3 regions of the Methylophaga sp. F-2 genome follow, and region 3 is predicted to be linked to each of the others. Evidence: predicted binding sites of a transcription regulator. Region 3 holds the regulator's gene; each other region holds the start of a gene.
What was found. Region 3 encodes FNR, which switches genes on or off when oxygen is low (the NO sensors DNR and NnrR bind a similar motif). Its sites were predicted from a motif close to TTGATNTANATCAA; they were not measured.
Positions count from the first base shown of each region.

Region 1: the regulator FNR is predicted to act here: its motif matches at 2,424-2,437, upstream of hemN (oxygen-independent coproporphyrinogen III oxidase).
Region 2: the regulator FNR is predicted to act here: its motif matches at 1,997-2,010, upstream of ccoN (cytochrome-c oxidase, cbb3-type subunit I).

Region 1 covers NZ_JBSXOF010000015.1:275,310-279,371, reverse strand. Annotated here, with positions in the region: gene hemF (oxygen-dependent coproporphyrinogen oxidase) at 1-350, opposite strand, end outside; gene tsaC (L-threonylcarbamoyladenylate synthase type 1 TsaC) at 347-898, opposite strand; gene purD (phosphoribosylamine--glycine ligase) at 1,000-2,286, opposite strand; gene hemN (oxygen-independent coproporphyrinogen III oxidase) at 2,511-3,890, shown strand; gene AC13DA_RS03655 (chloride channel protein) at 3,896-4,062, shown strand, end outside.
Region 2 covers NZ_JBSXOF010000016.1:326,224-330,285, forward strand. Annotated here, with positions in the region: gene rpsA (30S ribosomal protein S1) at 1-960, shown strand, start outside; gene AC13DA_RS05860 (integration host factor subunit beta) at 1,083-1,379, shown strand; gene AC13DA_RS05865 (MTH938/NDUFAF3 family protein) at 1,385-1,771, shown strand; gene ccoN (cytochrome-c oxidase, cbb3-type subunit I) at 2,161-3,585, shown strand; gene ccoO (cytochrome-c oxidase, cbb3-type subunit II) at 3,596-4,062, shown strand, end outside.
Region 3 covers NZ_JBSXOF010000015.1:144,914-148,975, forward strand. Annotated here, with positions in the region: gene hisH (imidazole glycerol phosphate synthase subunit HisH) at 1-358, opposite strand, end outside; gene hisB (imidazoleglycerol-phosphate dehydratase HisB) at 413-1,006, opposite strand; gene fnr (fumarate/nitrate reduction transcriptional regulator Fnr) at 1,105-1,854, shown strand; gene AC13DA_RS03035 (OmpW/AlkL family protein) at 1,971-2,648, shown strand; gene murJ (murein biosynthesis integral membrane protein MurJ) at 2,697-4,062, opposite strand, start outside.

The DNA.
Region 1 (4,062 bases), 130 kb from region 3:
TCAGCAATAAAAAAGCGGACATTGGCATGTGATGTTGGTACGTACGGATTATGAGGATGGATAACGAGTGACACCCCCATGGCGCGAAAACTTCGACCCGCTAACTCAGGGCGGCTGGCCGTTGCTGAAGCCGGTAAATCATCTCCACTGACTTCAGAAAAATTAACACCACCTTGTTCAAAGACGGCACCATTGGTTAAAACTCGAGTACGACCACCACCGCCAGTTTCACGTTTCCAGTCATCAATTTCAAACGATGCTTTACTATCTATTAATTCAAGTTCATTGCAAATACTTTCTTGTAGGCGAAGTAGGTATTCACGAACGGCATCAATATCCGGTCTACTCATCGTAAAATTTCTCCTGTTTGTGCATCTCTGATTTGGCTTGGTTTTTTGGCGCCGCCCAAACTACCCGCTAACACATAATCCAGCTCAGGCAATTGCCAGCGAACCTGATGCACATTCATCGCTGGTCGTAAGCCATTGAGGTTGGCACTGGTAGAGACAATCGCTCCACCAAAGGCTTCACACAAAGCACGGGTTTGTGGGTGCGCCGTCACTCGCACGGCAATGGTATCGTGTAAGCCCGTTAACAACATCGGGACTTCTTCACGCACTGGCAGTAACCACGTTACCGGGCCGGGCCAGGTTTTATTCAGTTCGGCTAACACTTTGGCATCAACGGGTTTAATAAAATCTTGTAACTGATTAAAGTCTGATGCGATGAGGATAAGGCCTTTATGCCAGGGACGTTGTTTCAACTCTAATAAACGCAATAATGCTTGTTCATCCCAGGGATCGCAGCCCACACCAAACACCGCCTCTGTCGGGTAGCCGATAACGCCACCGGCATTCAGGGTTTTTACCGCTTCTCGTAATCGCCAAGTATTTGTCATGTTCTCGCCTCTATTCAGACCACAGTGATTGAATACCCTAATGTCACTCAATAAAAAGGGGTTAACCAGTAACCCCTTTTTTACCTTCTTAAGCCGTCAATTTAGCCCTGCTCACGTGCCACAGCGCGGTAGGCTATATCGGTACGGAAATACGCATCTTTCCACTTAATGTGATCCAATGCCTGATAAGCCGACTTTTGCGCTTCTGCCACGGTATTACCCAGTGCGGTCACACATAACACACGACCGCCAGCCGTAACCACATCATCACCTTGACTCGCTGTGCCAGCATGAAACACTTTGCTGCCATTTTTCTCAGCGTCGGCAATACCAGTAATCACATCACCTTTACGATAACTATCGGGATAACCACCTGCGGCCATCACGACACCGATAGCTGCACGAGGATCCCATTCAGCTTCGACTTCATTCAAGCGTTTATCTAAAGCTGCTTCACATAAGGTGATAAGGTCAGATTGCAAACGCATCAAAATAGGCTGGGTTTCGGGATCACCAAAACGGCAGTTATATTCAACCACACGCGGCGCACCGGCTTCATCAATCATCAAACCGGCATACAAAAAGCCGGTGTAAGGACGACCATCAGCCGCCATGCCTTTAACAGTAGGCTCAATCACTTCGTCCATAATGCGTGTAAACACTTCATCGGTGACCACTGGAGCTGGAGAGTATGCGCCCATACCACCTGTGTTCGGACCTTTATCACCGTCATCACGTGCTTTGTGATCTTGCGAGGTTGCGAGTGGCAGAATATGTTCCCCATCGACCATCACAATAAAGCTGGCTTCTTCGCCTGTCATAAATTCTTCAATGACCACGCGGCTACCGGCGTCGCCAAAGGCATTACCAGACAGCATATCTTCTACCGCAGCAATGGCTTCGGCTTCGGTCATCGCTACAATCACGCCTTTACCCGCAGCTAAACCATCGGCTTTTACCACAATGGGTGCGCCCTGCTCTTGAATGTACGCTTTGGCTTCATCAACCTGAGTAAATACTTGATAAGCCGCGGTTGGAATTTGATGACGAGCCAAAAAGTCTTTGGTGAAACTCTTTGAGGCTTCTAATTGTGCCGCCGCTTTTGATGGACCAAAACAACGTAAACCCGCTGCTTCAAACGCATCGACAACGCCCATGGTTAATGGCACTTCCGGCCCGACCACGGTGAGATCAATCGCATTGTCCTGAGCAAATTTCACCAGCCCGGCGATATCTTCGACTTTGATATCCACATTGCTGATATTGCTTTCACTGGCCGTGCCGGGATTACCGGGTGCGACAAAGACTTGAGAACATTTTGGAGATTGATTCAGTTTCCAGGCGAGTGCATGTTCGCGCCCACCGCTACCGATGACTAATACTTTCATAGATGATTGCCGGAGATGCTTAAAAAAGAGGCTAATAATACCGTAGATAACGGCTTTTCCAAACCATCAAAATCGATGATTTATATAGGCAAAGCGATTCTTTTTCTCCACTCATCAGTCCGTAGCCAGCGCCAGCTTTGATCCAGGTCAAGATCTGTTCGGATATTAAAACAGCACAAATCCTCGCTGGTTATACTTTGCACACATTATTTAGGAACAAAACCATGACTGATGCGATTGAATTTAATGCCGAATTAATCCGCCGTTACGACAAAGCTGGCCCGCGTTATACCTCTTACCCGACGGCAGTCGAATTTCATCATGGTTTTACTGCCGACACTTATGCCCAGCATATTGCCTTATCAAATCAGCGTGGCGGCCCACTGTCTTTATATTTCCATGTGCCATTCTGCGATACGGTTTGTTTCTATTGTGCCTGCAATAAAATCATCACCAAAAACCGCCAGCATGCTCAGCCTTACCTGGAAAATCTCTATGAAGAAATTCGCATGCAGGCTGAGTTGTTTGACACAAACCGTGTGGTAGAACAATTACACTGGGGCGGCGGCACGCCGACGTTTTTAACGCATCAACAAATGCGTGAACTGATGGCGCAGACACGGAAATATTTCACCTTGGCAGATGATGACAAAGGCGAGTTTTCAATTGAAATTGATCCCCGCGAAGCGGATGACGCCACCATCAAACTGTTAAGAGAACTGGGTTTTAACCGCATCAGCCTCGGTTTACAGGACTTCAATCCTAAAGTGCAGAAAGCAGTTAACCGGATTCAAACAGAAGAACAAACATTCTCCATTCTAGACGCCGCCCGTCGTGAAGGTTTTCGTAGCATCAGCCTGGATTTGATCTATGGCCTGCCACATCAGACCGTGGAAAGTTTTAGCGACACCTTAGACAAGGTGATTGCTGCCAGCCCGGATCGTTTATCTGTGTTTAACTACGCACACATGCCTGACTTGTTTAAAACTCAGCGCCAAATCGCCACGGCCGATATCCCACCACCACAAGTGAAGTTACAAATTCTGCATCGCACCATCGATAAACTCACTGCCGCAGGTTATGTATATATAGGTATGGACCATTTCGCCAAACCTGATGATGAACTCACACTAGCCCAACAAAACAAACAGCTCTATCGCAACTTTCAAGGTTACTCGACCCGCGCAGAGTGTGATCTAATTGGTTTGGGTGTGACCTCTATCGGCAAAGTCGGTGATGCCTATGTGCAAAATGTGAAAACACTGCCGGAATACGATGAGGCGATCAAAGCGGGAAAATTGCCGGTATTACGTGGTGTAGAGCTGGATGAGGATGATAAATGTCGTCGCGATATCATCACCCGTCTTATCTGTGATTTTGCCCTGGACATACCCGCCATTGAAAAAGCCTATCAGATCAACTTCAACGACTATTTTTCAGATGCCATTGCCGACCTAGAACAATTTGCCCAAGACGGCCTGTTGCAGTATAAATGGGACTCTATAGAAGTCTTACCCGCTGGCCGCTTGTTAATACGTAATATCTGCATGGTGTTTGATAAATACTGTCAACAAGCAAGGCAGCGATTTTCCAAAGTTATATAGGGAATATGCTGGAAAAAATCCGACAGTACTTTATCTTTGGTCGACTGGGCGTCAAGCTTTATGTGCTTGCGGTCATCACCGGTTTACTGTCGAGTCTGGCCATCATTCTGTTACGCCTGACCATTGATTCTGGTCAGATGCTGCTATTCCCTTCTGGTGAAGTCGATAGTTA
Region 2 (4,062 bases), on a different contig from region 3:
GACGAAATTGAAGTTCAAGTACTGAAATTTGATAAAGACCGTGAACGTGTTTCACTGGGTCTGAAACAAATGGGTGATGATCCATGGAAAGATATCGCTCGTCGTTATCCAAACAGCACACGCATCCACGGTAAAGTCACAAACATTGCTGACTACGGTTGCTTTGTTGAAATCGAAGATGGTGTTGAAGGTTTAGTTCATATGTCTGAAATGGACTGGACTAACAAAAACGTTCACCCATCTAAACTGGTTCAACTGGGTGATGAAGTTGAAGTTATGGTTCTGGATATCGATGCAGAACGTCGCCGTATTTCTCTGGGTATCAAACAATGCCAAACGAACCCATGGGAAGAGTTTGCGATGACCCACAACAAAGGCGACAAAGTGAGTGGTGCTATCAAGTCAATCACTGATTTTGGTATCTTCATCGGCTTAGACGGCGGTATTGATGGTCTGATTCACTTGTCTGATATCTCTTGGGAAGAAGACAACGAAGAATTAATTCGTGACTTCAAGAAAGGTGATGACGTTGAAGCGGTTGTTTTAGCGATTGATCCTGAACGTGAACGCATCTCTTTAGGTATTAAACAATTACAAGACGATCCGTTCTCTGCTTACTTAGCTGAGCATCCACGTGGAAGCATTGTTAACGGTAAAGTCATTGCTGTTGACGCTCGTGGCGCAACAATTGAATTAGCTGAAGGCGTTGAAGGTTATGTTCGTGCTGCAGATATTGCTCGTGAACGTGTTGAAGATGCAAGTAAAATTCTGGCTGTTGGCGACGATGTTGAAGCTAAATTTACTGGCATGTCACGTAAAGATCGTACGCTAACTCTTTCTATCAAAGCGAAAGATGATCAAGAAGAATCAGAAGCTGTGAAAGAGTACAGTAATGTTTCTGCAGGCAACACTACTCTGGGTGATTTGCTGAAAGAACAAATGGATCAGAAAGACAATTAATCGTTTTTCAATTTAAAGATGAACCCCTGACTTTGTCAGGGGTTTTTCTCTAACAGATTCAGAAGATTAAAGCCGATATTTGATATTGGTGTTTAGCGCATTATTCCAGGAATTTTAAAGACATGACCAAATCAGATTTGATTGAAGTTTTATCTGAAAAACAATCTCTATTGAACTATCGTGATGTTGAGCTTGCAGTTAAACTCATTTTAGAACAGATGAGCGATAGCCTTTCACAAGGAGATAGAATTGAAATTCGCGGGTTTGGTAGTTTTACCTTACATCATCGACCACCACGTGTTGGGCGTAACCCAAAAAGTGGTGAATCTGTTCAGTTAGATGAAAAATATGTACCGCATTTCAAGCCTGGTAAAGAGTTGCGTGACCGCGTCAACGATGCGGCAGGTTATCAGCAGTAGAACAGATGAAACTGAGCCAGGAAGCGGTTTTCGAATTTAACCAAATCCACTCATATGATGAACAGTCAGTCACTGTTCGCCAGAAAAATACACAAATTCTTAAGTCTTATGACCTCGGGTTTGTTTTGACGCCAAATCAAATAATAGAAAATATTGACGTCACTAATATCCAAAATCTAACAGCAGATACTCTGTCTGCTTTAAAAGCGCTGGCTCCAGAAGTAATTATTTTTGCGACTGAAGCCGGCCTTTCTTTTCCCCTGATAAACACAGCCAAGTATTTCAACGAGCAAGGTATCGGAACAGAGTTTATGACATTGTCATCTGCCTGCCATACATACAATTTACTGTTAGCAGAAGAACGTTCAGTGGTACTGATCCTCAGTCCTTAAATACGAGCAAATTTAATAAGCCGCAATCATTCATTATCTTGACACTATCCATATTTCTTTTTTTTTAACGGATTTTTGTAACTATTTGTTTTTTTAATATAAATATAGGTTTTATGTCAGGTGCCAACAGTGACCAACTTGACCGGACATTTTGTTCTTAGGAAAATTCCCTGTTACGTGCGGGGTGGGGCATTTCACAGCACAATGAGCTTTATCACACAACGTTTGATCTAGATCAATGTTTTGATGTGAAGCAATTCTAATGATTGATGTAAAATTCTAACTGCTTTCGATATTCATTGAAGCATGTAGAAAAGGGTCCTGATTTTGTTGTGTGGTTTTCAGCAAAGTTGAGAGAGAGTTTTCCAAAGAGAGAAGGTGTGGTCGCTATGCAAGCGGAACAACAACAATATAACTTTCAAGTGGTCAAGTGGTTTGCCTATATGGCATGCGTTTACTTGGTCGTTGGCACCGGTATCGGTGTTTATATCGCCTCAGAATTGGCTTGGCCAGTCCTGAATTTTGATAATCCATATATCAGTTTTGGTCGTTTACGTCCTTTACATACCAATGCGGTTATTTTTGCTTTTGGTGGTTCAACACTAATGGCAACAGCTTATTACATCGTACAGCGCACATGTCGTACGCGTCTATGGAGTGATAAGTTAGCCTGGTTCACGTTTTGGGGCTGGAATCTCGTTATTCTTGGTGCTGTAATCACCTTACCTCTTGGTTACACTCAATCAAAAGAATATGCGGAATTAGAATGGCCGATTGATATTCTGATTGCAGCGGTATGGTTGGTTTATACCTTTAACTTCATCATGACAATCTCAATTCGCAAAGTTTCACATATCTATGTTGCAAACTGGTTCTTCATTGCGATGATGGTCATGATTACTTATCTGCATGTTGTGAATAGCTTGGCTATCCCTGTTGAATTATTTAAATCTTATTCACTGTTTTCAGGTGTTCAAGATGCCATGATTCAGTGGTGGTGGGGTCATAATGCGGTTGGTTTCTTCCTGACTGCAGGCTTTTTGGGAATCATGTACTACTTTGTTCCTAAACAAGCGAATCGCCCTGTATATTCATACCGCTTATCTGTCATCCATTTCTGGGCATTAGTTTTCGGTTATGTTTGGCTAGGTGCTCACCATCTTCAATATACTGCGTTACCTGATTGGACTGGTTCATTAGGTGCCGCTATATCATTAGCGATGATCATTCCTTCATGGGGTGGTGCAATCAACGGTATGTTTACATTGAGTGGAGCCTGGGACAAGCTGCGTACCGATTATATCTTACGCTTCCTGATTGTCTCTTTAGCATTCTATGCGATGTCAACTTTTGAAGGTCCAGTCATGGCTTCAAAAACTGTTAACGCATTATCACACTATACAGACTGGACCATCGGTCACGTTCACTCAGGCGCATTAGGCTGGGTAGCGATGGTGTCTATCGGTGCGCTTTATCATATGGTTGAACGTATGTGGGGAACAACCATGTACTCAATCCGTCTAGTGAATCTCCACTTCTGGATGGCCACAATTGGTACAGCGGTTTATATCACAGCTATGTGGGTATCCGGCATTATGCAAGGCCTGATGTGGCGTGCATATGATGACTACGGTAACTTGGCCTACACCTTTGTTGAGTCAGTTGCTCAAATGCACCCTTACTATGCAATGCGTGCTATGGGTGGACTGATATTCTTCTCAGGTGCTTGCATCATGTTATTCAACGTTACAGTGACTATCCGTCGTGCTATTGCTAAGCCATCGGCTGCAATGGCAACTGCGGCTAACATTTAAGGAGACTGGAATGTCTGATCATAATTCTAATAAACCAGTTACCTTTCAAGAAAAACTGGAAAAAAATATCTGGGCGCTTGTGTTAGCAACGGCATTGGTTGTTTCTGTAGGCGGTATCGTAGAAATCGTTCCTCTGTTTTACCTCAAAACCACTTTTGAGGATCAAGTGCATCCTGAGTATGAAGAGCTGAAAACAGTTCGCCCATATACGGCACTTGAATTAGCTGGTCGTGATATCTATCAACGTGAAGGCTGTTATTTGTGCCACTCACAAATGATCCGTCCTTTTCGTGATGAAAAAGATCGTTACGGTCATTACTCTCTGGCTGTAGAGTCAAAGTATGATCATCCTTTCCAATGGGGTTCAAAACGTACTGGACCTGATTTAGCCCGTGTTGGTGGAAAATATTCTGATGCATGGCATATTCAGCATTTACATAACCCCCGTTCGGTTGTACCTGAGTCTGTTATGCCAAG
Region 3 (4,062 bases):
CGCCATCAGCATTTTTGGCAGGCTGAAATAATTTGACTTCGCCAGTGAAAATATCAAGTGTATTGACGCCATTATTTTCTTCACTATGAGTCAATAAGGCCTGCATCCCCAAGCATATTCCAAGAAAAGGCTTTTCCTGAGCAGCTTGTTTGATAACGTGTTCCAGTTCCAGATGTTTTAGTTCTGCCATACAATCACGTATTGCTCCAACACCTGGAAATAAAACATGGCTGGCAGAAAGAATGGTCTGAGGATCTGACGTAACAACAACAGAGGCATTATTGGAAACTGCTTCTAGTGCTTTTGAGACAGAGCGTAAATTACCCATGCCGTAGTCAATCACTGCTATGCGATGCATGTTAAACCTGTTTATTTACTTAATAATTTATGGCTAATAATTCTTTTAAAAAGATTATAAAGCACCTTTAGTTGAAGGCAATTGTTCTAATGCGCGCTGATCCAGTGAAACAGCCATTCGTAATGCTCGACCAAATGCCTTGAAAATGGTTTCAGCAATATGATGAGCATTGCGGCCTTTTAGATTATCAATGTGTAGTGTAATGCCGGCGTGATTTACCAAGCCTTGGAAGAATTCGTAGAACAGGTCAACATCAAACTCGCCAATCTTATCGCGGGTAAATGTGACATCAAACTCGAGTCCAGGACGACCAGAAAGATCAAGTACAACGCGAGATAATGCTTCATCTAGCGGCACATAGGCATGTCCGTAGCGAACAACCCCTTTTTTATCACCTAATGCTTTTTTTAAGGCCTGACCGATTGTGATGCCTACATCTTCAACGGTGTGATGAGCGTCGATGTGTAAGTCGCCATTTGCTTTAACATTCAGATCAAACAAGCCATGACGGGCTATTTGATCCATCATGTGATCTAAAAACGGAACACCCGTTTCGGCATTGAATTGACCGCTACCATCCAGATTGATTGAAACTTCGATCTGCGTTTCCAGTGTGTTTCGCGCAACTGACGCGCTACGAGTGGTCATTTGATTTCCTGAAAATTAGTAATAAAAGGAGATAATAACTGTTTCGAACAAGGGTTTGAAGCGTTATTATAGTCAACGTTCACTATATAGGATTAGCAATGACCCAGTTAGGCAACGTTACCCCACTATTTCAGGACCTCGCTAAAGTCGAACATGAACATAATCTCGCTTGTCAGGAGTGTTCACTTTATCGTTTATGTTTGCCACTTGGTTTACACAATAACGACTTGATTCAATTAGATAAAATCATCAAGCGCAGTCAGAGTTATTCCCGGGGTCAGCCACTGTTTAGTACCCAGACACCGTTCAATTCTATCTATGTTGTTCGTTCTGGTTCCTTTAAAACAACGGTTTCTGCGGTTGACGGTCGCGAGCAAGTAACCGGATTTTATTTTCCGGGTGAGTTTGTTGGTCTGGATGCTATCTATGAACAGGCTTATCGTTCTAACGCAAAAGCATTAGAAAGCAGTAGTGTGTGTGAATTACCTTTCGATATGTTGCAAGAGTTGGGCACCAATATGCCTCAACTTCAAGTACAGATGATGTCACGTTTGAGTAAAGAACTGTCTGGTGATAAAAGTCTGATGTTTTTATTAGGCAAAAAAACGGCTGAAGAAAAACTGGCGACATTTTTATTATCTATTTCGCGTCGTTTCCAGGATCGTGGCTTTTCTGCACGTGAATTTCAGCTCAGTATGTCACGTGGTGATATCGCTAATCATTTGGGTCTGGCTGTTGAAACCGTCAGTCGGCTTTTTTCGCGCTTTCAGGATGAAGGCTTGATCGATATTCAAAACAAATCTATTTCTTTGCGTGACACTGAAAAATTAAAAACATTATGTGGGTAATTCCGGTAAAAATTGGTAAGCGCTCGCTTTATTGATCCAGGTCAATGCATTAACCCCACACCTCCGTAAAATTCAAACCATGTCTTACAGAACATAGTTTGTCCGAGGAGGAAAAAATGAAAACAACAACACTTGCTGCAGCACTACTTACTACTCTAGGCATGTCTACGCTTGCCGCTCCTGCCATGGCTTATGAAGCAGGTGACTGGTTAGTTCGTGGTCGTATTATCAACGTTAATCCTAATGATGACAGTGGAACACTTACATTAAATGGTGTTGACCAAGGCACAAAAGGCGTTAGTGTTAACTCTGATACGGTTCCAGAGCTTGATATCACTTACATGCTCCATAAAAACTGGGGTGTAGAATTAATCCTAGGTTATTCAAATCACACTGTTAAAGGTGAGAAATCTTGGTCAGCTCTAGGTGATGTTATTGATACTAAAGTATTGCCACCTACTTTAACGCTGCAATATCACTTTATGCCGGACTCGAATATTAGACCTTATGTAGGTGCGGGTATTAACTACACCTATTTCTTCGATGAAGAAGTAGCAGGTAATGTTCTAGACCAGTCTGGTGCAAAAGTGAAACTGGATAGCTCATGGGGTTTAGCCGCACAAGCAGGTGTTGATGTGGCTTTAAATGATGACTGGTTTGTGAACTTTGATGTGAAATATATTGATATTGATACCACTGCACATTTCAAAAATACTGCAGCGGCAGCATCAGCAAAAATTGACGCTGATATCGACCCATTTGTTTGGGGTATTGGTATCGGACGCCGCTTCTAAGAAATTAATGTCCTCGTAGTGCTTGGCCCTCTTCGGAGGGCCTTTTTTTTATCTGTTGATTGGTCTAACTAAGCTTCTTAGATTGATACGTAAGATGAGTAGTAAGACAAAATAAATCACAGCTGCACCCACGATTAATCCAGATAAATGACTGGCTCGCTGTAAAGCATCCCACATTTCCCAGTTTTTATATACCGGATTCAAGGCGAATAAAAACAGCAATAAACCTGAATTCGCGATAATTAATTTCAATGAAAATCGTGCCCAGCCAGGGTTTGGAGAATAAACACCGCGCTTTCTTAAACCTTGATAAAGCAGGCCAGCATTAAGTATGGCTGATAATGATGTCGCTAAAGCCAAGCCCACGTGCTCAAGATAGATCATCAGGATTATATTCAGCCCCATATTACTGATCATGGCAATAATGCCTATTTTGACAGGGGTTTTTGTGTCTTGTCTGGCGTAATAGCCTGGTGCCAGGACTTTGATAAATATAAACGGTAATAGACCTAAGCCATAGGCCATTAAACTCAAAGAAGCTTTATGAGAATCGACGGTTGTAAATTCTCCATATTGAAATAATGTCATTAACAAAGGTTCAGCTAAATAAATCAGCCCTATTGCAGCCGGTGTTCCAATAAGAAACACCCAGCGTAAGGCCCAGTCGATAGTGTCTGAGAATTCTTCTGTGGTCTTGGCTGCATGTTTTCTAGATAGGCTCGGTAAAATAACAGTAGATAAAGCGATTCCAAAAACACCCAATGGAAACTCAACAAGTCGGTCTGAATAATACAACCAGGAAATACTGCCAGTAACTAAAAATGATGCAAGTAAGGTATCCAGTAGAAGATTTATCTGCGCAACGGAAACACCAAACATAGCCGGGATCATCAAGCGGATAATTTTCCTGACACCCTCACTTTTCCACCCCCATTTTGGCCTGGGCAATAAGCCGAGTTTTATTAAAAAGGGTAGCTGAAATAAAAACTGTACAAACCCACCTATAAAAACACCCCAGGCGAGACCTGTGACTGGTTCCTCTAATTTAGGTGATAACCATATCGCTGCTGCAATTAGCGATATATTAAGAAATACGGGGGTAAATGCAGGAATAGCAAACTTACCAAAACTGTTGAGAATTGAACCGGCAAGCGCCGTTAATGAGATAAAAAAGATATACGGAAAGGTGATGGTAAGAAGATTAGCTGCCAGGTCGGCTTTGATTGGGTCTTCTACAAAGCCGGGGGCGAAAATCATGATAATCACAGGTGCGGCAATCATCCCCACAGCCGTTATCATGGTTAGAATAACGGCTAAAGTGCCGCTGGTTTGTGCAATCAATTGCCGTAAGGGCTTATCACCATGTTCTTTAAATTCTGCAAGAACGGGAATAAAAGCTTGTGAAAAGGCACCT